Regions from separate parts of the Virgibacillus byunsanensis genome, predicted to be linked through region 1. Evidence: riboswitches for the same ligand, from Rfam matches in the RefSeq annotation. Region 1 holds a riboswitch; the other holds the start of a gene.
What was found. A riboswitch is a leader RNA that binds a small molecule or an ion and turns the genes downstream of it on or off. The one in region 1 is predicted to bind thiamine pyrophosphate.
Positions count from the first base shown of each region.

Region 2: linked by a shared signal. The riboswitch ahead of ACFQ3N_RS07405 (YkoF family thiamine/hydroxymethylpyrimidine-binding protein) and the one ahead of thiW (energy coupling factor transporter S component ThiW) in region 1 are both predicted to bind thiamine pyrophosphate.

Region 1 is NZ_JBHTKJ010000072.1:3,542-15,625, forward strand. It holds gene ACFQ3N_RS18580 (potassium channel family protein) at 1-112, shown strand, start outside; gene ACFQ3N_RS18585 (5'-nucleotidase C-terminal domain-containing protein) at 152-3,835, opposite strand; gene ACFQ3N_RS18590 (S8 family peptidase) at 4,729-6,021, opposite strand; gene ACFQ3N_RS18595 (N-acetylmuramoyl-L-alanine amidase) at 6,161-6,961, opposite strand; gene ACFQ3N_RS18600 (hypothetical protein) at 7,355-7,546, shown strand; gene ACFQ3N_RS18605 (DUF1801 domain-containing protein) at 7,638-7,991, shown strand; TPP riboswitch at 8,287-8,401, shown strand; gene thiW (energy coupling factor transporter S component ThiW) at 8,486-8,974, shown strand; gene tenA (thiaminase II) at 9,141-9,830, shown strand; gene thiD (bifunctional hydroxymethylpyrimidine kinase/phosphomethylpyrimidine kinase) at 9,827-10,633, shown strand; gene thiM (hydroxyethylthiazole kinase) at 10,630-11,406, shown strand; gene thiE (thiamine phosphate synthase) at 11,403-12,032, shown strand.
Region 2 is NZ_JBHTKJ010000016.1:15,771-27,854, reverse strand. It holds gene ACFQ3N_RS07425 (hypothetical protein) at 1-60, shown strand, start outside; gene ACFQ3N_RS07420 (D-alanyl-D-alanine carboxypeptidase family protein) at 107-1,276, opposite strand; gene ACFQ3N_RS07415 (cytochrome C oxidase subunit II) at 1,534-1,950, shown strand; gene ACFQ3N_RS07410 (response regulator transcription factor) at 1,976-2,692, opposite strand; TPP riboswitch at 2,841-2,949, shown strand; gene ACFQ3N_RS07405 (YkoF family thiamine/hydroxymethylpyrimidine-binding protein) at 3,055-3,663, shown strand; gene ACFQ3N_RS07400 (ECF transporter S component) at 3,656-4,237, shown strand; gene ACFQ3N_RS07395 (ABC transporter ATP-binding protein) at 4,234-5,898, shown strand; gene ACFQ3N_RS07390 (energy-coupling factor transporter transmembrane component T family protein) at 5,879-6,658, shown strand; gene ACFQ3N_RS07385 (CotY/CotZ family spore coat protein) at 7,097-7,666, shown strand; gene ACFQ3N_RS07380 (hypothetical protein) at 7,799-7,927, opposite strand; partial or broken gene ACFQ3N_RS07375 (ATP-binding cassette domain-containing protein) at 7,927-8,291, opposite strand; gene ACFQ3N_RS07370 (hypothetical protein) at 8,288-9,538, opposite strand; gene ACFQ3N_RS07365 (hypothetical protein) at 9,554-10,384, opposite strand; gene ACFQ3N_RS07360 (ABC transporter ATP-binding protein) at 10,381-11,070, opposite strand; gene ACFQ3N_RS07355 (GntR family transcriptional regulator) at 11,063-11,455, opposite strand; gene ACFQ3N_RS07350 (hypothetical protein) at 11,691-12,077, shown strand.

The sequences.
Region 1 (12,084 bases):
AATTTCAGACGGTGATCAATTAGATATAAATAGGCGGTTAGATGAAAAAGTACCAGCTGATGCAGAACTGTATGTGATTTGTAATAAAGAGACATATAATAATCTTATATAAAAGTAACGGGTCAACACGTATGTTGACCCGTTTCCATGTTTAGTTATCTAAACTAACCTTTAGCACTTTCGTGTTTACATCCTTCATGACAAATACCTCTGAAGTATTATCATTTTCGACTACTAGTGTAACATCTTTCTCTTTTAGTAGATCTACTTGCTTTTTGTTCAGTAATAATGATCTTTGTTCTTTATTATTTTGAATAGTAATAACCACCCAAGAACCAGCTTCAATACCTTCTAGATCTTTCGTATGAACAGTTGCTGTTCCGTTATTCTTTTTCGGTGTAACCACTACTTCTGGTACTTCCGGTTCGTCAGTTGCTTCTGTAATTCGTCCCTCTGGTCCAAACTCAAATGGATTTTCTACAGAACTGTCCAGACTTTCTACAAAATCTACAGTAGCATCTAAATCTTCAGGGCCCATCACAGGGTTCTCGCCTAAATCTTTAATCGGACCTTCAGTAGTTCCCATATAATTATTGACAGTTAATGTGTAAACCTCATCCTCATCAATTGGTGTGCCATCAGGTAAGGTTATATCTACAACTGTGCTTGTTTCTGTATCCCACGTATAGTGGAATCCACTAATACTATAATCTGGCCCATAATAAGGAGACAATTGTTCGTTAATAATTGGGTAAAGATCTGATCCTGTAACTTCAAATGTCATCAACGTATTTCCAAATGGCTGGATGTTGTACAAGTCACCCCAGGTTACTTCACCTGCGAGCAAGTCATCTCTGATCCCGCCACCATTCATCATGGCGAAATCACTGTCCATCGCGTCATTCATACCATCTGCAATAAGGTTTCCTAGCCCATGATCACCATCATTTGAATAATCACCTGTTAAATCAGTTGCATTATAACCGATTACTTCATTCATAATTGGTGCAATTTGATTTTCATACTTACTTAGGATCGCTGTTACATTTTCATCTGGCGTAGTATCGCTTTGTTTTACAAAAACTATCTCTGCTTCTTTTTTCACAATATCACCAGTTGTACGATCAATCTCTAAGTTTATATCTGCAAATGCCTTTCCATATTCAGACGCTTGAACGATTAACTTGTTATCTACAACACCGTCCACTACCTGGTGGTTATGAGCTGCAAAAATAACGTCCACTGCATTATCCACGTCCCGTGCTAAATCAGCTGCTTCACCTGTTGCTCCTGTACCGTCTTGGTCTGCAGGAATGTGTGCTAACACTACAATCGCTTCAACGCCTTGCGATGTAAGTTCAGCAACTGCATCATTTACAGCTTCTGTCTCATCCGTGAACTTAATATCCTGAATTCCTTCTGGCATAACCATATTTGCCGAAGCCTGTGTATTCACTCCAACAAATCCAATTTCTACACCATCAACCTCTTCCACATAGTAAGGTGGTAATATAGTATTCCCACTATCTTTGTACACACAGTTCGCGCACAATTGCGGGAAGTTCATTCCATCATAGTCATCTGTACCAAGACCTTCTGGATGCTCACCACCATTAACCATACGTAATAATTCATCTGTTCCTTCATCAAATTCGTGGTTTCCAACGGTTCCAACGTCAAACCCGATCTCTTCTAAAATTTCCACGGTCGGTTCATCCTGCAGTAAACCAGATACTGGTGAACTTCCACCAATCATATCTCCGGCATGAACCATTAACGTATTTGGATTGTCCTGTTCGCGATCCTTCATTGCCGCTGACACATAATCCATACGGCCATATGTGTCAAAGGTTCCATCTCCATCAGGATCAAGCGAATACTCTTGATCAATTTTGCCGTGCAAGTCATTCATGCTTAATAATTGGACTTCAAGTATGTTTTCACCTGGATTTCCTTCACCGTCTACAGGAGTAAATCCATAAGATTCTGCTTCCGCTGGGCTCGAGAAAAATATCCTTTTCTCTACTGGAACATCTGCCCAATCCTCTGGGTCTACATATTCCATCGTATCGGAATTCCCAACGTATCTTAATAATCCTTTTTCGTCATCATTCGCACGGAATACAAATGGTAATTCCAATAACGGGTCTTCAGGATCCCAAATCCCCAATCCTGCATCTTTCGCTTCTTTTACTGCATCCTGGTATTGCGGATATACTTCTTCATCAAATGGTGCGATAAAATAAGTTGAAGCGTAACCATCTTTTACCATTTGTAAATTAATGTTTGTTCCATCATCTTTGCGGATGATTTCAGCTAGTAATCTACCGTAATCATCTGTAGGTTCTTCTCCAACCTTCACCAGAATTTCATCGCCTGGTTGAATCAGTCCACTAATATGATCTGTTGCAGCATCCCCGAAGTACTTTTGGTTTTCGTTGATGTCATCCCGCGCTGGGTCATCATTATGTGCTGCATACGATTCTGCTGTATCCATATTTAGAAAACGGACATTCGTAACACCTAGTACCGGGGTCTCGATATGAATCGTATCGCCATCGGTAATCCGGTCTACTGTAGACTCATAGACTCCAGCTGCGGATGGTGGTTCCGGTTGCTCATCTGCTACTTGGATATCATTCTGTTCTGTTGGGATAAGCTGATAATCGTTGTATTGACTTACAATCGCTGTGATGTCATACCACATATCCGAATCAACCAATGAAAGATCAAGTGCATTTTCCATCACCCTTAGGGTAGTTCCATTAAAATCTTCATCAATTAATGAAACGTTATAGCCTCCACCAGCAGGGCTACCAGGAATGTTATCAATAAAACCATTAATCTGTACTAGTTCACCTTCATATGACTCGGCAATAGTGGGGTCTTGAAGATCTGCTAGTGTAATAGATTGCGCTTCAGGTAATGGATGATCTGTTTCCAGAACTTCAATGGTTGCTGAAACAACTTCCTTTAGTCCATTATATGAATCTAGTTCTCCTGAAACGGTTACCCTGTCTCCTTTTTGAAGGTCAGGTAACTCCCCTTGCTCATATGCAAATAGGTTAATGCCGCCAGTAGCATCTTGTATGTAAGTCGTGAACTGTGAGCCGTTGCTAATCGCTGCATTATCTGCCGTTACAGTACCTTCTACCGTAACCTCTGTTCCATCATTTAAGTTCCGCGCATCACCAATATCGTATTCTTGACCAGGTTCAGGATCACCTGGATCTCCCGGGTCTTCTGGATCAACACCGTCCATTGTGTGACTGCCGAGATATGCGAACGTGTTAGAGGCATAATCCACCCATTCTGATTCATCATATGTTGTGTTGGCTGCTGTAACAGAAGCATCACGTACTAATGTAATATTTGCCGCATAATTATCAGCATTTCCAATTTCCCCTAGCGTGTCCAATATATTATCATTCTTTTTCAAAATAAGTGCGTCATTACCGTTAAAACTAGCGACACCAGATTCTAAATCTGTTTCGTCTAAAATAGCTGCGTCCGCGCTACCATGAGCAATCACATAAACATCTCCATGCTGCACAGTTCCTGAGAGTGTCACGGATTGTCCCGCATCAGTAGCACCATTATAATACAACTCAACCTGGTACTCCGCTAAATCCACTGTTTCTCCCGTACCATTGTAAATTTCAATAGCTTTGTTATACGAACTTCCCTCGATGTACTCTGAAATGAACAAATCATCTGCCACTACGTCATGATTATCAGCAGACACAGGTGTTATAAAAATAGTAGAGTAATTCATGAAGATCAGTGTGAAAATAAGAAAAAGATTAAGTGTCTTCTTCACAATCGAATTCTTCATTGGCAACCTCCAATTATTAAATTTTGTATCACACCTTAAAGATATGCCAAGTTAGGACATGATACCCTCTTAATATGGCACATCAAAAAGGTAGATACAATTAAGGTTTTGTAAATTTACTGTAAATTCATACTATTTTATCAGGCATTTTCTAAAAACAGTTATATTGACCTATATGGATATAAGAAAAGCGCAAGCGCCCTGAAAGACACGACCGCATAAGCAAAACGGCTGGAGAAAGGTGGTTTTTCCTTTCGCAAGACGGATTGCTTATGTCGCGAGTGGCTGGGCGCTGGAGCTAGACATGGCTCTTGCTGACAAGAAACTTTATAGTACCAAAATTTTATACTTTCCTTACCTTGGACAAAAGCGCAAGCGCCCGTTTAGCGACGTATGGACTGCGCCCGCGCATCGCGGGTGGGTCGACGTTACCGCCGAAAGCGGCGAAGTTAGTCGATCTTCCAAATCCGCATGAGATTCACTCCAGAGTATAAGATTCACTTTGACTTTTGCCATTATTGGCGAAAAGTCAAGTTTATCTAAAAGGAAACATGCCCCTTCATAGGGGTATGCCGACGTTGGGCCGGGAGCCCGCTTTTAGTCGGCCTTCCTTTGCTAAGCGAATCGATGTTGACTTATCGTAAGGAGGATCAGGAAGCCCACTAGTCGTTGGGCGCTGGAGCTGGACGTGGCTGATTCTGTAGATAAATGTACAAAACTTTAAGTTATATACTTTCTTTACTTTTAAGAAAACTTGGCTTATCGCCAAGCCTTAATGGCGGAATCCTTAGTTGCACTTATGCAGATAAGAAAGTTTTATACTTTCCTATCTACCAAAAAAACCCGATTTTTTAATAAAAGCTAAAACCGGGTTTAGTTACTTTAGTGAACAATTAACTATTTTTCTTTAACAAATTAACAGCATTCAAGTACCCATTACCTTGAGCGTAGTGGGACTGTCCCATATTTTCACATGCTCGTATAAGCTGTTGTTTTACTTGATCTGGAGATAATTGAGGTTCCTTTTGCAGGAGTTGTGCAACTACACCCGCACATATTGGTGTCGCCATTGAGGTTCCTGATAATGAGAAGTAATCCGATTCAACACGAGCTTCTGAATTTGTCTTGTCTAAGAACGATCTAGGTGATCGTAACGATACAATATTCACACCTGGTGTTACAAGGTCAGGTTTCATTAATCCGTCAATTGTAGGTCCTCTACTCGAAAATTCAGCTATCTGATCATCAGATCGGTTGACCGTATTTTGATCATCAACTGCACCTACTGTAATAACTTTGGAGCTTATTCCGGGGCTTGCGATCGACTGCCCAGATGGCCCTGCGTTTCCCGCTGCTACACATACAACCATTCCATTATCCCAGGCTTTCTCAACTGCTTTGACAACCGGATCATCCTCGGCTGATTGCTGGGTAGATGATCCAAGCGATAAAGAAAGAACATTTATGTTATGTTTTGATTGGTTTTGGATGCACCAATCGATCCCTGCAATGACAGTGGAAAGTGAACCAGATCCCATTTTATTTAACACTTTTACTCCGACTAGATTGGCCATGGAAGCTGGCCCTTTATATTTCCCCCTTGATAATGACCCATTACCAGCTGCATCTCCTGCACAGTGGGTACCATGGCCATTATCATCATATGGTTCGCTTCGATTATTAATAAAATCCTGAAAAGCAATAATACGCCCTTCTAAATCCTTGTGTGGGTATATACCTGTGTCAATTACAGCAATGGTTACATCATCCCCCATTAGACCCGAATGTTTTAACTGATCTGATCGAACAGAAGGTGTTGCAATATCAAGTAATGTCGTTACCTCTCTATCATAATAAACTCTTTTAATATGATGACAGTTCACAAGTAACTTTTCCATTTTCTGAACCGATACTTTAGTAGAACAGCTTGAAATAGAAGGAAACTGAAGAAGTGAGCGGCATTTTATATTTCTTACCTCATTTAAACCAAGTTCGAAGTTTTCTTGTTCGAACTCTATAACGATTGGCAGCTTTTTTGTTCTTTTTTTCAAAAGTTCTAAAGGGCGATGTAGAAAACACGGAACTGAACGAAATGGTCGATAAAATTGAACCAATTCATGTCGAATATTCTTATCTAGTTTATTTCCCATACGCCGAACCAATTGAATAGTAGAAAAACCTAACATAAAAGAATCATTCCTCTCCTAAACATTTACGTGACAAGATATAGTACGTAAATTACTAGAAAAGGAATAATTAATTGGTACAGAAATTATGAAAAAGGGGCTAAAAAACTAGAGAAATGATATTTTATCTTGGAAAATATCATGCGTCTTCAGCAATTATGAATGCATCTTCTATCCCGGCATCCTTTACCCTACTAAGACGGTTTTTCGCATTTTCCCGGTTCGTAAAAGCACCTGCTTGAACTCGGTACCATCTTTCACCAGAAATAGTAACAGAAGCAATAAAGGATTCAATATCATTTGAACGCAAATAACCCTCTCGCTTTTCTGCATTGTCTCTTGACTTAAATGAACCAGCTATTACTTTGAACAAGGTGTCAGATTCCTCTTGTTTACGCTGCAGATTAAATGCTCTTGCTAGACCGTTTACATGACCCTGGGCTACACGTGTGCGCCACGATGCATCTCTTAATAAGTCAGCATCATGATTATTATCAATAAAACCATTTTCTGTTAAAAGTGCCGCCATACTCGTTTCACGTAGAACGTGGAAATTTGCTTTTTTCTTTCCACGGTTTCTAAGCTGGTTTACATCGATAATTTCTTCATGCATAATATTTCGATAACCAGCTGTTGTAGAAGAGTCAGATAAGCTACTGTGAATGTAGTCCTCATAACCTTGGGCAGAGCCATTAAAAGCATTACAGTGAATCGATAAATAAAAATCTGCACCCCAAGCATTAGCCTCATTTGTTCGCTGACTTAAACTTTTAGTCATGTCACTGGTTCTACTCATGTTCACTTCAACATTTTCGTAGTTATTGGTTAAAATAGTTCGAATTCTACTAGCAATATCTAGTACAATTTCTTTTTCATTTAACCCATTACCTTGAGCACCTGGGTCGGCCCCACCATGACCTGGATCTAGGTAAAGTTTCATCAAATTCCCCCATTTCTTAGAAAAATAAGGCACGCCTAGATGTGCCAACGTTTTTCTTTCTTAAAAATTGTAAAAAATTTAAGTCATTTTATTATATGAGATCCTGTAGAAATTAAATTGGATAAACGTTTGTTTAAAGGAAAATTGAGGCAATAATGTAGTATTATAATAACTACCCCAAAACTACTTCGAACATACCTATCCAAGCGTTCCTCCATCAACGAATCCGTTAACCCTGTCACACCTAAACCTACCCATCTCTGGTACACTTTCGGTGATCCAAAAAGTATATCGATCAAGTCCAGGAGATCCCAGTGGGTATCATAGTGGAAGGCTTCTCCTATCTCATGAACGTATGCTTGTAAAAACCTATCAGCAACTTCAACATTGCATTTGTCGCCTTATGTAAACTTTCCGCTTCGTGTATCGCTAAATCTTGTTGCAACCATTCCTTATTATCGAATTGACGTAACACAACTTGTTACACATTTTGATTTATTCGAAGCGAGTTATTATGCAGCAGCGTCTGAGGAAGTACTTCCTTTCAATCGAAAAGTCGATTCGCATTCGGATTTATTCTATTAACTACCCAATATAAAATATTATCTGTTAAACTGTTGTCATACGTTTCCACCTCATCACGACCTTTCACTACAGATATAAGGAGTGTCTATTGATGAATCCAGTTAAGAACAAAGAAGTTAACCAATTCATTGAAACATTACCAGATCATACGAAAGAACTTACGAATACCCTTAGAAAAATTATCTTTGAAGCATCCGATACTATTACAGAAGAAATCAAATGGGGAAAGCCATGTTATATCGAAAATGGTCTAGTTTGTTATCTCCAAACTGCCAAAAGTCATGTTAATTTAGGATTCTATTTTGGAGCAACTCTTGAAGACAAAGACAATTTACTTGAAGGAACAGGTAAAAAAATGCGCCATATCCGGGTGAAAAAACTAGAAGATATTCAAACCGAAAAATTCATTTCCTTAATTCAAGAAGCTATTGAATTCAAGACATAAACGTTTCCTCTCCCCTCTACCACTCGGAAACTAATTCTTTTCTAGACATGTCTAATTGCCTCTGGTTACTATTTGCACATTCTCACTACATTAGACGTTACAGTAACGTTTATGTGTCAGTTAAATTTAGAAAACTTGGCTTATCGCCAAGCCTTAATGGCGAAAGCCTTAGTTGAACTTATGTAGATAAGAAAGTTTTATACTTTCTTATCTACTAAAAAAACCTTAAAAGAAAATTATACTGACAAATTAACAATGATTTGTTATTCTTAATTAATAAGTAAATATTTTATAAAGATACTACTAGGGGTGCCCAAGAATCGTGGGCTGAGAGGAAACACGTATTGTTTTCTGACTCTTATGGACCTGATCTGGTTAATACCAGCGGAGGGAAGTAGTCAGACGATATGTCTATTCTATTTCGATTATTCCAAGTCAGGTCCTATAAGGATCTGGCTTTTTTGCTTTCCGCCCCAAAGGAAAGGAGGAAATATATGAATCGAACACGTTTATTAACTACAATGGCCGTTTTTGTTGCGATTGGTACCTTAGGTGCGCAGTTACTCTGGTTTCCAGCAGGTGTTGCGAAAGCCTATCCAGTCCAACATGCAGTAAATGTTATGGCCGCAGTAACACTCGGACCTGGTCCAGCAGTAATTATTGCATTTATGATTGGCCTTTTACGTAACATGCTTGGTCTGGGTACGTTATTGGCGTTTCCAGGAGGTATGATCGGTGCTTTTCTGGCTGGATATCTTTACCTTAAACTAGGTAAAAAGTATTGGGCTGCTGTTGGCGAGACAATCGGTACTGGTATTATTGGTGCGCTATTCTCCGTACCTTTTGCCAAAGTCTTAATGGGTAGCTCATTTGGTGCATTATTCTTTATACCATCGTTTCTCATTAGTAGCATTACAGGCGCTTTTATTGGTTTGTTTATCGTTTCAAGAGTTAGACAGGAACAATTAATACGTAACGTATAATATAGGAAATCTACTAGGGCTGAGATAAGGAATTATCCTTTGCCGCTCGGAACATGATCTAGGTAATTAGCGCAGAGAAGTAGTCGAGGAATTCAATTATAAATCCTCTATAAATCTACTTATTTATCCCCTAGTAGCTTCCTAAACTTTTAAGGAGGCTTTTCAAATGACTTTCACTAACCAATTAAGAAAAGAAAATGACGACATTTTTCAGCTTATTTTTGAACATCCATTTATAAAAGGAATTGGAGAAGGGCATGTTCCAAAAGAAGCAATTGCCCATTATATAAAAGCGGATTTCGAATATCTCAATGCATTTATGCAAATTTATGGCATTGCACTTGCAAAATCACAAAAACGAGATGATATCCAGTATTTCCATGACCGAATTGAATTTATTTTAAACAGTGAAGTGCACCCCCACCATAACTTTTGTGATCATATAGGTGTTGGTTATGAGGAACTTCAAGGTCACGCACTCCCACCAACAGCTGATCATTACATTAAACATATGATGTATCATGCACAAATGGGCGGTCTGGGTGAAATTTTAAGTGCATTATTACCTTGTCCATGGACTTATTTAGAAATCGGTCAAGAATTAATGAGGAAGTATAACCCAGCAAAGGATCATCCTTTCTATCGATGGATTAGCTTTTATGCAGATGATCGAGTGGCCGCCACAACAATGGAAATGCGAAATCGCTTAGATGCAATTGCAGCACATGCATCCACGAGTGAACAAGAAAAAATGCAAGACGCATTTCGCAAAAGCTGTCAACTGGAATTGAACTTCTGGGAAATGTCCTTCACCTGTGAGGAATGGCCCTCAAAAGAAAAGGTGGTAAAAAAATGAGACAGATCCCTTCTGCACTAACCATAGCTGGCACTGACCCTAGTGGTGGTGCTGGCATACAAGCTGATTTAAAAACGTTTCAAGAGTTAAAAACCTATGGCATGTCAGTTATTACTTCAATCGTTGCACAAAATACAACAGGTGTTCAAGACGTTCATCACCTACCTGTAAGTATGGTAAAACAGCAGTTTGAGTCCATTTTAAATGACATTTCATTTCATGCTTTTAAAACAGGGATGATAGCCAATGTGGATATGATGCGTGTCATTTCAGAAAAAACCTCTGAACTGGACGTTCCCTATGTAATGGATCCTGTCATGGTTGCTACAAGTGGAGATCCTTTAATTGCAAAAGAAGCTCGCCACTTTCTACGTGAACATCTTTTACCACTGACATCTATAGTAACACCTAATATACCCGAGGCAGCTGATATTACTGGAGAAAAAATTGACTCAGTAGAGGATATGAAATCAGCTGCTGAACAAATTGTGCATAAGCACGGAGCTGGTGCTGCACTGGTTAAAGGTGGGCATATGAAAGGGGAAGCGATCGACTTTTTATATGACGGCAATAAGATGCACACCTTTTCATCCGAGCGTATCGATACAAATAACACGCACGGTACTGGATGTACGTATTCAGCAGCGATCACAGCTTTCTTAAGTCTCGGATTTCCTTTAACAGCAGCTGTTGAAAAAGCAAAGTACTTCGTAACGGCCGCTATCCGTCATTCGTTTTCACTCGGGAAAGGAAATGGCCCGACAAATCATTGGGCAACACGTATAGAAGGAGTGACAAAGTGAATAAAAAAGTCGTTAATAGTGTAAGAGAAACAAGCCCTTTAATCCACCATCTTACAAATCAAGTAGTAATGAATTTTACTGCTAATGGGCTGTTGTCATTTGGTGGCCTCCCAATTATGGCTAAAGCTGAGGAAGAAGCTAAAGATATAGCAAAACTTGCAGATGGCGTACTTATTAATATTGGTACATTAACTCAACAGGAACTTCGAGCAATGATTACTGCGGGTAAGTCTGCTAATCGTAAAGGAATACCAGTGGTGCTTGATCCGGTTGGCGTAGCTGCTACAGCCTTTCGTACATCTGCTGTTAACCAAATTTTAAATAAAGTACAGCCAACAGTTATTAAAGGGAATGCTGGTGAACTAGCTCATCTCGTACAAATTCCATGGGAGACGAAGGGCGTTGAATCCCTTGGAGATGGCAATGGTGAAGAGATCGCTTATAAAGTAGCTGAAACTTATCAAACAACAGCTGTTGTCACAGGAAAAACAGATATTATTTGTACTGGGATAAACATTGTAAAGAATGATACCGGACATCCTATCCTGGGGAAAATTACAGGAGCAGGTTGTCTATTAGGTTCCATATTATCAGCTTGCTTGACCACAAAGGACCCTATAGAAGAACAGGTATTAACCGCAGTGGAGTTTTACGGAACTGCTGCTGAACATGCGGTGAATAACTCAGATGTTACAGGTCCTGGTTCGTTTATTCCCCACTTCATTGATGCCTTATCATTAGATGTCGATGAATTATTAAGGGGTGACCTATGACTTCAACGCTAAAAAAAAGATTACGAAAATACTTAGTAATGGGCAGTCAAAATTGTAAATCCAATCCAGTGAATACACTGGAATCTGCAATTGCAGGAGGAATTACCGCTTTTCAATATCGTGAAAAAGGTGAAAACGCACTGACAGGTGATGCAAAGTTACATTTAGGTAAACAATTACGAGAAACTTGTCACCGTCATAACGTTCTTTTCATTGTTAATGATGATATAGATTTAGTACGTCCATTAGATGCTGACGGTATACATGTAGGGCAAGATGATAAATCGGTACAGGAAATACGCAAAAGTTTCCCTGACAAAATCATAGGACTATCCGTATCAAATACAAGAGAAGTTACAAATAGTCCTATAAATATGGTTGATTATCTTGGCGCAGGACCCATTTTCAGTACAAACACAAAAGCAGATGCCAAAACACCTGTTGGCGTGGAATGGGTCAAAACGTTAAGAAAAGAGTTTCCGAACCTTCCTATAGTCGGGATTGGTGGAATCAACACACAAAATGCCACTTCTGTGATCCAATCTGGTGCAGATGGAGTAGCTATTATATCAGCTATCACGCAGGCACTTAATATAACTGAAGTAGTTAATGATCTTAAGTTTTAGTCATTTCACCATAGGAAATCCTAGTTACGATATTCCCATGGTATTATTCATT
Region 2 (12,084 bases), on a different contig from region 1:
TTGAACTATCCTTTTTGGTTACTATTCATAATTGCACTTGTGTATTTAGGGCTTAATTAAAATAGAGTGCAGATAATTATCTGCACCCTAAAAATATTTCATGAAATTATTCCTCAGATTTACGAACTTGTCGGTAAATTATACCAACTATTCCAATAGTTAAGATCACCACAACAAGGATTAGTTTGGAAAAATCATCTCCGAACAAAGAGCTTGTCTGAACATCCTGCGACTTTGACATGGTCATTTTTGGGTCATCTCTTTTATCTTTCTTTACTGTATCTAAATGATAGGAATTTAGTACAGTTCCATCTTGATCGATAAGTTTTAAATCCCCATCTTCTGTTATTTCTTTATTCACCTGCTCATTTTTAGTATGTGTAAAAAATAGTTCCTCGGGAGTTCTGTATTCTTGGTCTCCAACCATAAATGTTATTCCCTCTGAAATACTACCTGTTTTAAAGTTTTCAAATCCAAAATCTAATAAACTAGTGGTGTCCTTGTAGGCTACTTTTTGCATATTACTATTCAAAGTAATTACAATCAGGCTTAGATCTTCTCTGTCTACTGTCGTTGCTAATGTAAAACCTGATTGACTAACAAAACCAGTCTTTCCACCTGTTATTCCTTCATAGGGCATCTCCCGCATTAATTTATGATGCGTAATAAGCAACGTGTCCCACTTCTCTCCGTTCCACTTCAATTCTTTTGTTCCAAAAATCTCCCGAAATATTTCATTATTCATTGCATATTGGGTCAGTTTAGCCAAATCTTCTGCAGTAGTGACATGGTCAGGATCATAAAGTCCATGTGGATTTTCTAAATGCGTATTTTCTATGCCGACTACGTTTTCCAGATAATCATTTATTTCTGCAGAAAACGCCTCAACACTTCCACTCATATGTTCTGCAATCGCTACTCCCGCATCATTTCCGGAATTAATCAACAGACCTTGTATAAGTTTTTTTAAGGGCACTTTTTCCCCTTCTTCTAAATAGACTCTCGTTCCTTCTGTTTCTCTAGCATTACGACTAACTGTGACAACAGAATCTAGTTTACCAGATTCGATTGCAAAGATAGCTGTAGCGATTTTAGTCAAACTAGCTGGGTACATTTGAGCAGTTGCATTTTTTTCATAGAGTGCTGTACCAGAATCGGAATCTATCATGATCGCCGCTTCACTATTTACCAGTGGCGGATTTGTGTCCGGTGAACTTAGGGCTTTTGGCACGAACATTATATTCAGAGCTAGGATTGTTGTAATGATTACTGTCATCTGTTTCACTATTTCACCTGCTTTGATAAAAATTAACTTAGCCGATATTATTCTAATTCAATTATAAATGAATTTTACCCCTAAAAAATATAGATGAATGAATTGTTAATTGCTTGTAACAGGTAAATTTAGGTATTTAATTATAATTTATTATTGTTCATTTTTTCGTCTCATTTTCTCCATAAAAAATGGATACTTTTATTCTATAATCACTATTGTAAAGGTAATAAATAAGAAATTAATTGGAGGGAATAATGATGAAAAAAAGTTTATTATTAACATTATTTTTAAGTTTAATTTTAGTACTTGCAGCGTGTGGCGGAGATGACAGTGGTGCTAACGCAGATACTAAAAAATCAGATAAAGATACTACAGAGCAAAGCGACGACAACAGTTCTTTAGAAGCTGAAGCTAACAACGAAGTTAACATCACAGCAACTAACTTTGATTTAGGCCAAGAAGAATATGTAGTACAATCTGGCGAGGAAGTTACCATAACACTTACAAATGAAGAAGGTCACCACGGTATTAGTATCGATGAATTTGATGTAAAAATCGATGGCGAAGGTCAAGCAACATTTACACCTGAAGAACCAGGGGAATATAAAATCTACTGTAACATCATGTGTGGAGAAGGACATGGCGAAATGGTAACTACATTGGTTGTTGTATAATTACGATAGATAAGAAAAGAGCTGCTCAACTAGGAACAGCTCTTTTTATATTATTAATATCCGTTCGATTAGTCCATTTATACCCTACACCCCATACCGTTTTAACATAATCATCAATTGGAAAGCCTGAATTCCTAATCTTCACCCTCATATTTTGTACATGTGAATCTACTGTTCTACCATCTGTGACTGAATTATAGCCCCATATCAAGTCAATTAATTGCTCTCTAGCAAATACTTGATTCGTATGCTTCATTAAGTGACCCATTATAGTAAATTCTTTAGGTGTTAACTTAATCGCCTTTTTATGGTAAGAACAAACATGTCGATCTTCATCCCATAGTAAACCATTTATTTCAATGTGATTATCGGTTTTTTTCCGGTGTGTCAATATCTCTATTCTAACTAACAATTCTTCTGCACTAAATGGCTTAATAATATAATCATCTGCACCTGATTGTAAGCCTTTAACAATTTTGTCTTGCTGTTCACATGCCGCTACAATCATTATAGGAATATCAGAAACGTCTTTGATTTTACTGCAAAACTTCGATATATTCACTTCCACCATCGTCAGGTCAAGTAAAACTATTTCAAAAATTTCTTCCCTTAACAGGGCTAAAACCTCATATTCTTCTTGAACCTGTTTACAAATGTGTTGCGGATTCAAATACAATGCAGATAAATCTTGTTTACGGTCTTCATTACTACTAATGAATAGTACTTTTTTCAATGAAGCCACCTCCAAATACATTGTTTCTAATTTCAGTATAAGAAGAGCTTACAATCATTTCCGTGACGCAGGTCACATTTTTTAAAGTAAAAATTTTAATATGCTTTACAATGTTTACTATCCTCGTTAAGATAGATGTAGGAAAACTGCATAAAGAATGTTGCACTAGGGGAGCTGTGAAACAACGGCTGAGAAGAACTGTTATGTTCTGACCCTTTGTACCCGAACTAGATAATACTAGCGTGGGGAAGTGCAGTCGTCGTATGGTATCTATACTTTTTAAGCAATCAAAACATACAACCAGACTGCATTCCCCACGGGATGCAGTCTTTTTATATTGAAAATTTTCCATAAAACAGGAGGAGTTTAGTATGACAGAACAAACTTGTGGAACTACAAACATTGCTGGAGTGAGCTTTTCGGTATACCCAATGTGTGACGGCTTTGTAGATATTATTAAAGATGCTTTAAAAGAGGTGGACACATCAAAGGTTTATATGAAAACAGACGATGTCACCACGACGGTTCGCGGAAAGCTCACACATGTATTTGATGTGACAAAAGCTACTTTCATGCATGCTGCCAAGACCGGTGAACATGTAGCATTTCAAGCAACCTACTCATTAGGGTGTCCTGGTGATTCCTCGGGTGATGCTTATATGGCAGAAGATGAACAGACCATTAATACAGAAAAAGTGAAAACAATGAAACAACCGGTAGGTGCAAAATTTTCGCTTTACCCGTTAGGTGGTGGAAATTATATGGATGTTATTTATGAACAAATCGAAGCAATGAAACAACATGTAACTGTTTCTTCTGCTCACTATTCGACTCGTCTAGATGGAGAAGCAGTTTCTATATTCGATGGACTAGAGCGTGTCTTTACAGCAACTGTTGAAGGAGGGTCCAGCCATACGGTTATGACCGTTTCCATTTCAGCAAATAGTCCATCACATAAAGGAGGTGTCTTCAATGAGTAATTGGCGCTTTAAAGAAATCGTTGTTATGGCTGCACTTGCAGTTGTTTTTGGTGTTGTATATTTAGCCTTTTTTCCAGTTGGTAATATCTTAGTTGGCTTCTTTGGTCCAATTGGTTACGATCTCATTTTTGGTATTTGGTTTATCGTTTCCATTATCGCTGCCTATATTATACGAAAACCTGGTGCAGCATTTTTATCCGAAACAATAGCAGCTATGGTCGAAGTCTTACTCGGAAGTGTAGTTGGACCGATGTTAATTATTGTTGGAATGATTCAGGGGATTGGTGCCGAGGCTGCATTTGCGGCAACAAGATGGAAAAATTACTCATTATGGGTATTAATGGGTGCCGGTGTTGGTGCCGCTATAACTAGTTTTGTTTACGGCTATTTCATAAGTGGATTTGCAGCATTAGATAGCGGCTATGTACTAGCGATGTTTATCGTTCGTATGGTAAGCGGTGCATTGATAGCAGGTCTATTAGGTAAAGCATTAAGTGATGGTTTAGCAAGGACAGGTGTCTTATCAAACTTTGCGTTAGGAAAAGAATACCGAAAGATGAAACGTTCAGCATGAATCCATTGATTAAAGTTGACCACCTCTATCTACATTTTGAGAATCAACAAAATAAGAACACCTTGTCAAATGTAAGTTTTCAATTGGAACATAACGAAAGTATGCTTATTCTTGGTCCCAGTGGGTGTGGAAAGAGTACATTAACATTTTGTCTAAACGGGCTTTATCCACGTGAATTAGATGGCGAAATGGGTGGGGATATCTTTATAAATGGTCGAAAAACAACAAACTACCGACCAGGTGAAATTAGCCAGTCTGTTGGAGTTGTTTTTCAGGATCCGGAAACACAGTTTTGTATGCTAACTGTTGAAGATGAGGTGGCATTCGGTTTAGAGAACATTTGTGTTCCCCACGAGGTGATGGATGAAAAGGTTGATGAAGCACTTCGTCTTGTTAATATGCTTTCCTATAAAAGATCAACCATAACTTCCCTTTCCGGAGGTCAAAAACAAAAGCTTGCCCTAGCATGTATTCTAGCTCTAGAGCCGTCACTTCTTATTTTAGATGAACCAACTGCAAACTTAGACCCTATTGCATCAAAGGACTTAATTTCAACTATCCATGCTTTAAAGAATAAAACTAATTGCGCGCTCATTATTATTGAACATCAGTTAGATGGTTGGGTTGAATTAGCTGATAGAAGTCTTCTATTAAATCGGGATGGTGAGGTTTTTTACGATGGTTCATTAAGACATGCAGTTGATTCGATGTTACCGCAAATAGAAGAACAAGGGGTTTGGCTTCCGAAAGTGACACAATATGTTTTAAACCAAAAGGGCTTTCCTAATCAGTTTATCCCTTTAACTATTCAGGAGTTTTTAGACCGCCCTTATCACCTCGATTCATCTGGTTGGGAAACAGTAAAAAATGTACGTCAAACAAATGATATTTTCATAGATGCTTCCACTATTTCATGGTCAAACAGACACCGTGATATTTTACGAGATGTTTCCTTACAAATATACAAGGGAGAATTCATCGCCATAATAGGCGCAAATGGAAGTGGAAAAACATCCCTTTCTCGTATATTAGCTGGTATTCAAAAACCTACAACTGGAACAATTCATGTTAGAGGAAAAGCACTAAAAAGCTGGAAGGAATCCCATTTACGCGCGGAAGTTGGCTATGTGTTTCAAAATCCAGAGCATCAATTTATTACCAATACTGTTTTTGATGAAGTTGCTTTTAGCCTGCGTTTAAAAGAATATCCTCAAAAGGACATTTCAGAAAAAGTCGAGGGTATATTGGAAACATGCAGGCTTTCACAACATAAAGACGATCATCCTTATTCCCTTAGTCAGGGACAGAAACGCCGTCTGAGTGTTGCGACCATGATGATTGATAATCAAAATATGCTGCTGTTGGATGAACCGACTTTTGGCCAGGATGCACAATCAAACTTAGAACTTATGAAACTTTTAGAAGATCGCCACAGTCAAGGGACAACAATGGTAGTGATAACCCATGATATGGAAATTGTTCACCATTATGCTACAAGGGTGGTTGTATTAAACGAGGGAAGAGTAGTTGCTGATTGTTCCCCTCTTGAATTATGGGAGAAATCAATAAGTCTATTACAGCAATGGCAGTTAGACCTCCCAGTTTTTGTTCAATTAAAAAATAGTGAAAAGGAAGCTTACTATGTTTCTACATCATCTTAATCCAAGTATAAAGGCATTGACCATTGTATTACTTGTTTTATTACTGGCATTGATTTTCGACCCCATTACACCACTGATCTTTATGATTTGTACAATCGCTGTTACCTTTATTGGTGGAAAGGTCGAATGGAAAAGATATCTGTTGTATTTTCTGCCTTTCACCGTCTTGGCATTTGGAATGCTTTGGACTACTATCGTTTTTGCTGATGCACCAGAAAACCCGAATGATATTGTTACATTTTTAGGACTTGATATCCCTAAAGAATCATTTTTAAATGGAATGGCACTCTCGTTAAGGGTATTAAGTGTTGCTTCGTTATCATTGTTGTTTATTTTTACTACAAATATTGTAGATTTCATCTTAAGTTTAATCCAACAACTAAAGTTACCACCTAAAATTGCCTATGGTGTATTAGCAGGTTACCGATTTTTACCAATGATGAAAGATGAATTAAAAATCATTAACTCTGCTCATCGTATAAGAGGGGTTAATCAGGCCCGTACGCTTAAAGAAAAGGTTAGCCAATACAAACGTTTTGCTATCCCTTTACTCGCAAGTGCAATCCGTAAGGCGGAACGAACCGCAATGGCAATGGAGTCAAAAGGATTTACCGGTAATAAACAGCGAACTTTCTATCGCAGCTTTAACACTTCAACATCAGATTGGCTCTTTCCATTGATTATGCTAGTAGTCTTTACATCTGCAGTATTATTATCTGTTAAACTAGGCTACTTTAAATGGTATGATGGAGTACTTTAGCAATGAATCACCAAGGAAAATGGAAGAATATCTATTAATCAAACGTTTGATCAATTGGATTAGTCTATTAGACGAGGATAGGAATGCTTATCACTAGCCATGGATAGTGATAAGCATTTTTAGGTGGAGTTATTAAAGTTATCTGACTCAATTTTAGCAAAAAAAGAAAGCCAGTGATCAGTTGGCCTTCAAAGGAGTGGTTCATGGGTTGATAGATTGAATCTCTTACAAGACTTGTATAGAAGATTCATAATATTTATATGTTGCTAATCATTGCTCTGCATCAGTCATATCACCCGACGCGGGTGTACATTTTTTACATAGAGACAACTTAATTATTTTTATAGAACTAGACCATTTAAACAACCAGTCTTCAACAATTTACATACATTAGTAAGTGAACAAACTAAATTAAAATTACTAAAGGAGTGATTTTCAATGGGCTGTAGTAGTAAAAATGTAGCTGGTGCTAGTGGTGGTAAAACTAAAAGTAAGAATGAGAATTGTGTTTGTGATGTGGTAAGAGATATCATAGATGCACAAGATCAGGTTACTAATAACGATAACTGCTGTTCTACTAGTTGCGAGCGTTCAATCGACCAACTTCTGTCCCCAACAACAAACGGAAATGGAAATGGTGCTACAACGATTCCGTTTATACTTTATTGTAAAGGTGATTGCCTTCCATTTATTGCAAGTGGAGTATTCCAAGATGAATTAGGAAGATCAGGTAATACCTTTTTTGGTTGCTTCGAAACACCTATTTTCCGTGCTAAAAAATTTGTTGATGAAGATGAATGTTGCGTGAAATTAGAATTGCTAGTAGCCGTTACAGAGGGTGGTGCGTTTGTAGAAGAGGGAGATCGAGTTTGTGACTTCTTCCCTGGTAATAGCAGACGCGATTTCCTTGCAACGGGAATCTGTTTAACAGTTGACTTAGACTGCTTCTGTGCTATTCAGTGTATAGACCCAGTTACACCTCTACCTTCTTCTGAATTCCCAGGTTAACTATGAAAAATTATCTGCCAAAGGCTATTTGATTATAGTCTTTGGTTTTTTGTAGTATCTATATAAAGTATACAAAAATGTGGTTGGATACGATTAGCATATCCAACCACATTCGACAATTATTATTAAATCTCACACCTCATTGCTTTTAAAACCAGTTAAAATGGTAACAACTAAACAAATTCCAACTGAAATAAGCACCAGGCTTAATGGTATGGAAGAAAATTGCAATCTTTCCGGAAGGTCTTCTTCAAAAGCCATTGCTGCTTTCTATTAGACTCGCTTTCCCCTTTAAAAATTAATGGTAATTCAACATTTTGAAAAGCAGTCATACTAGGAATAAACTGAAAGCTTTGAAAGATGAACCCAATATGATTCAGCCTAAGTCTGCAAAATTTGCTTCTGAAAAATCATTCCCTTTTTGAGATTCTATCCATATTTCACCCTTTGTTGGACGAATAATCCACTAATTAGATTTAATAGCGTTGATTTTCCTGAGCCACTTTTCCCTACAACAGATACAATCTCACCTTTCTCAGAAACGAAACATTATTTAGTACAGGCACCGTTGTTTTTTGCCCTTCCCTAATGTAAAATCATAACTCAGTCGTTTTACTTCAATCAATGATGATCCCCCGCTATCTCCATATCATAAAAATACAATGAATAATCAGATTGATCCGGAGTTGGATATTTCATTTCGATCTTGCCTTCAAATAATGTTTCTCCAGATTCGATCTCAGCCACAACAATAGTTGCTTCTGTATCTAAATCCTTATATCGATTTACTATAAAAACTTTACCCTCCGTTATCTTTATTAGAGGTTGTTCCATTCCTCGGTCGTTATCTTTTTTTTCTAGATCAAACGTTTGTTTAGTTTCTATTTCTTTACTTTCTAGACTATAGCCTGTGATCATTAGACCCTCTTGGTTTAATTCATTAAAATATACAGTTGATCCATTTATGGCTGCTCTTTGATTTTCTGGAACGGCACCGGATATCTTCACAGGTAATTCTAGCTCTTCTTGTTCACCAGTTTCTATGTTGTACACAATTACTTCATTTTCAATTACTTCTGCAGTGTACGTCCCATCTCCATGTTGAGCTTCTTCGATTACCTCTTTGGTAAAAATAATATAGTTACTTGACCCGGTCGTGTTACTTTGCTGGACGGCATTAATAGACGAATGCCTATTATTATTATTTTCTTCAACAGCCATTATTACTTCATCACTTACTATTTTTTGCTCAGATACATCAATAGTATAGGCATGAAATTCAGTGTTAGGCCCTGACTGATACTTTGGATAATTACGCGTAATTATTTTTATATTCTCATCTACCAATTGTACATCTTCTACATAAACATATCCGTATTTTAAATCCGGTACTTTTAATTCAAATGATGTTGTAGAATTATCATTCTTATCTAGTGTTGCCACGTCAAATGAAAAATCACTCGAATTCACGACGGTAGCATGAGCATTAGCATATATTACGTTGTCTTGATCTTCATAGATTGCTGAAATGTCACTCTTTCCTCTCATAAAATTACGGTAATCTTCCTGAAGTCGTTTCAATTCTTCATTTTGATACATTACTCCGATCCATCTATCCACAAAAGATGCTTCGCTAGCATAATTTGTCCCTTCATTTGACAATTGAAGGGTCTCCCCCACAAAGCGATTGCGAGAACCTTCTCCGTAATCACCACGCAGGGTTAAGGAATTTATTAATTCTTCATCACCACTTTTTGTTGTAATGACAAATTCAGGATAGTCTTCAGCTGCTATCACTGAATGGATATAAAATGTCCCGATCGTTAGAACGGCAACTGACACAATTGAAATTAATTTCCAGTAACGCTCCATTTATAATCTCCTCCACTACACTCTTATTTTTTTATTTAGTAGATAATTACTTATCCATATAGAGCCAGCAATCACTATAATAACCATTACTACTTCCAATATCAGCAGTTCAATCGGGTAGAAAAAACCACCCAACAGGAATTCTTGTATTAACAAAGGCGAAATAATGATGATAACTGCGATAGCACTATACGCTATCCCTAACAAGATTCCCTTCAAGCGAAAGCTTCGCTCAAATAAAATAGCTGTAAACAATACAGTTACTGCCATAAAACCTAGACCATAATTTATTACAAACTCAATAAACGTATTTGGTATAAGCATTTGTAAGTAATCAAAATCTGTAATAGCACCTACAGTTAAGTCCGTTCTAAAGTCCTTAGGTACCATCCACTTTAAAATGGTGCTTGCAACTGGTAACAATAATAATTGCACCGATATTAAGCCAAGAACCATTAAAAATATAGAAGTTGCCTTAGCCAGAAACACATTTAATCGTGCAGTTGGAAGCATTAATAACCGGTAGATGAATGTGTTTTTTCCAAACCAATCGCGATACCAGATTAGAAATATATAAAAGATGAGTGCAGCAATACATAATGCAATTGGTCCCATAAACCAAGCACTTGTCATCACTTGCATAAATGACATCGTCCCATACTGTTCTAGAAATTGTGCTTTAGGTATTAGTTCTTCATAAATTTGCTTATCAGCCTGACTCAAATATTTGTTTGATTTAACGATGACGCCTGCAATTTGAGTTACGATTGTGATTGCTATTAATACAAGATAAATTTTAAAAAAACGACCTAGTTCAAAGTCTACAAGTTTTAGATATTTCCTCATGGTCTGTACACCTCTCTCATCACATCAACAACGGATTTCCCTTCCTTTTCACGAACCTCTTCGCTATTGAATTCTTTTAATACTTCTCCGTTATCAAGTAACACTACTTTATCAATCAAATGTTCAATATCACTTATTTCATGTGTCGTGATAATAACACCACGGCCTTCCACCAAATGACTTGTAAATACTTCGGCAATTTGTTCACGACTGAAAATATCTATACCAGAAAATGGCTCATCCATTAAGAGAAAATCAACATCCAGTGCAAGGCCAAGAAGTAAATTAACCTTTGCCGTATTACCTTTTGATAAGTGAGCAATTTTTTCATCTTCCTTTAACTTAAAGAATCCAAGTAATTCTACTGCTCGATCCTGATTCCAGTTTTGATAAAAATCCTGCATAAATTGCATCGATTCAGCTATCGTCATCTGAGGGAGCATGGTAATCGCATCAGGAATAAAGGTAATATTTTCATAACTGTCTTTATGTAACTTTTCACCGTTAACTGTGATCCTTCCACTATTAATGGGAGTAAGCGCCATGATAGCATTTAGAATGGTTGTCTTGCCTACTCCATTTATTCCAATAAGACATGTGATTTCGCCTTTATTGGCTGTGAATGAAACGCCATTTAACACTTTTTTTCGACCAAATTTCTTTATAATATCTTTTACTTCAATCATGTTTCTCCCTCCATTCATTGTTCTCTTTCGCATACTTTTCTTTGACCATTTCCACCACTTCCTCAACTGGGACGTTTATCGAACGGATGGAGTTTATGAAGGTATCCACCGCTTGTATAATAAGCTCCTCTCTGACTGAGCTTAAAATTTGTTCATCTTTCGTAATACGACTTGGTGAATTTCGCTCTGTATGAATCAAAGCTTGTTCCTCCATTTCTTTATATGCTCGCTGTGCTGTGTTTGGATTGATTTTCAACTTATTAGCTAATTCTCGACGTGAGGGGATCTCCTGTCCTGGTTCTAGCATCCCTGTTGCGATCTGTTCTTTAAAATGATGAACAACCTGTACATAAACAGGATCCCTATTATTAAAATTCACCTTCATATACACAACTCCTACACCTCTTTTATCCCGAAAACTGTATTAGGCGATTAATACACCGTCCGCAAAATAATCCATGTATTAATAGCTTCATACACCCTTGAGGTGTATTATACGTTTAATACACTTTAGAAGTCAACTGGTATTTTGAAAATAATCTCTTGAGAATGACAAGCGTCCCTATAATAGGTTATGCTTTGAACATATAAAGCTTGTTGGAATGAAGGGGAGAATAACTTTGAATTCGTATAGTAAAACATTGCTTCGTTTTTCTGCAGTCTTTGCATTTATAGGAGCATTTTTAGGATCACATATGGCAGGTGCTGGTGGTTATGAGTTTCGAACCGTACATGCACACCTATTAGTTGTCGGTTGGCTTACCCTATTCGCTTGGGCCGTATACTATAAGTTATTTACACCAGCGAATAAGCTTCTTGCCACGTTTCATGTCTTTACAGCAATCATTGGTTCAATTGGATTAACAGTTGGCATGTGGCTTTATTATCTAAAACCATTCGACATCCCTGAGCCTTTTATCACTGTATTCTTTATCGTTGGAGGATCCATTTTATTATTAAGCTTCCTATTCTTTTTAATTTTAACGTTTACAAGAACTGAAGATTGATAGGAAC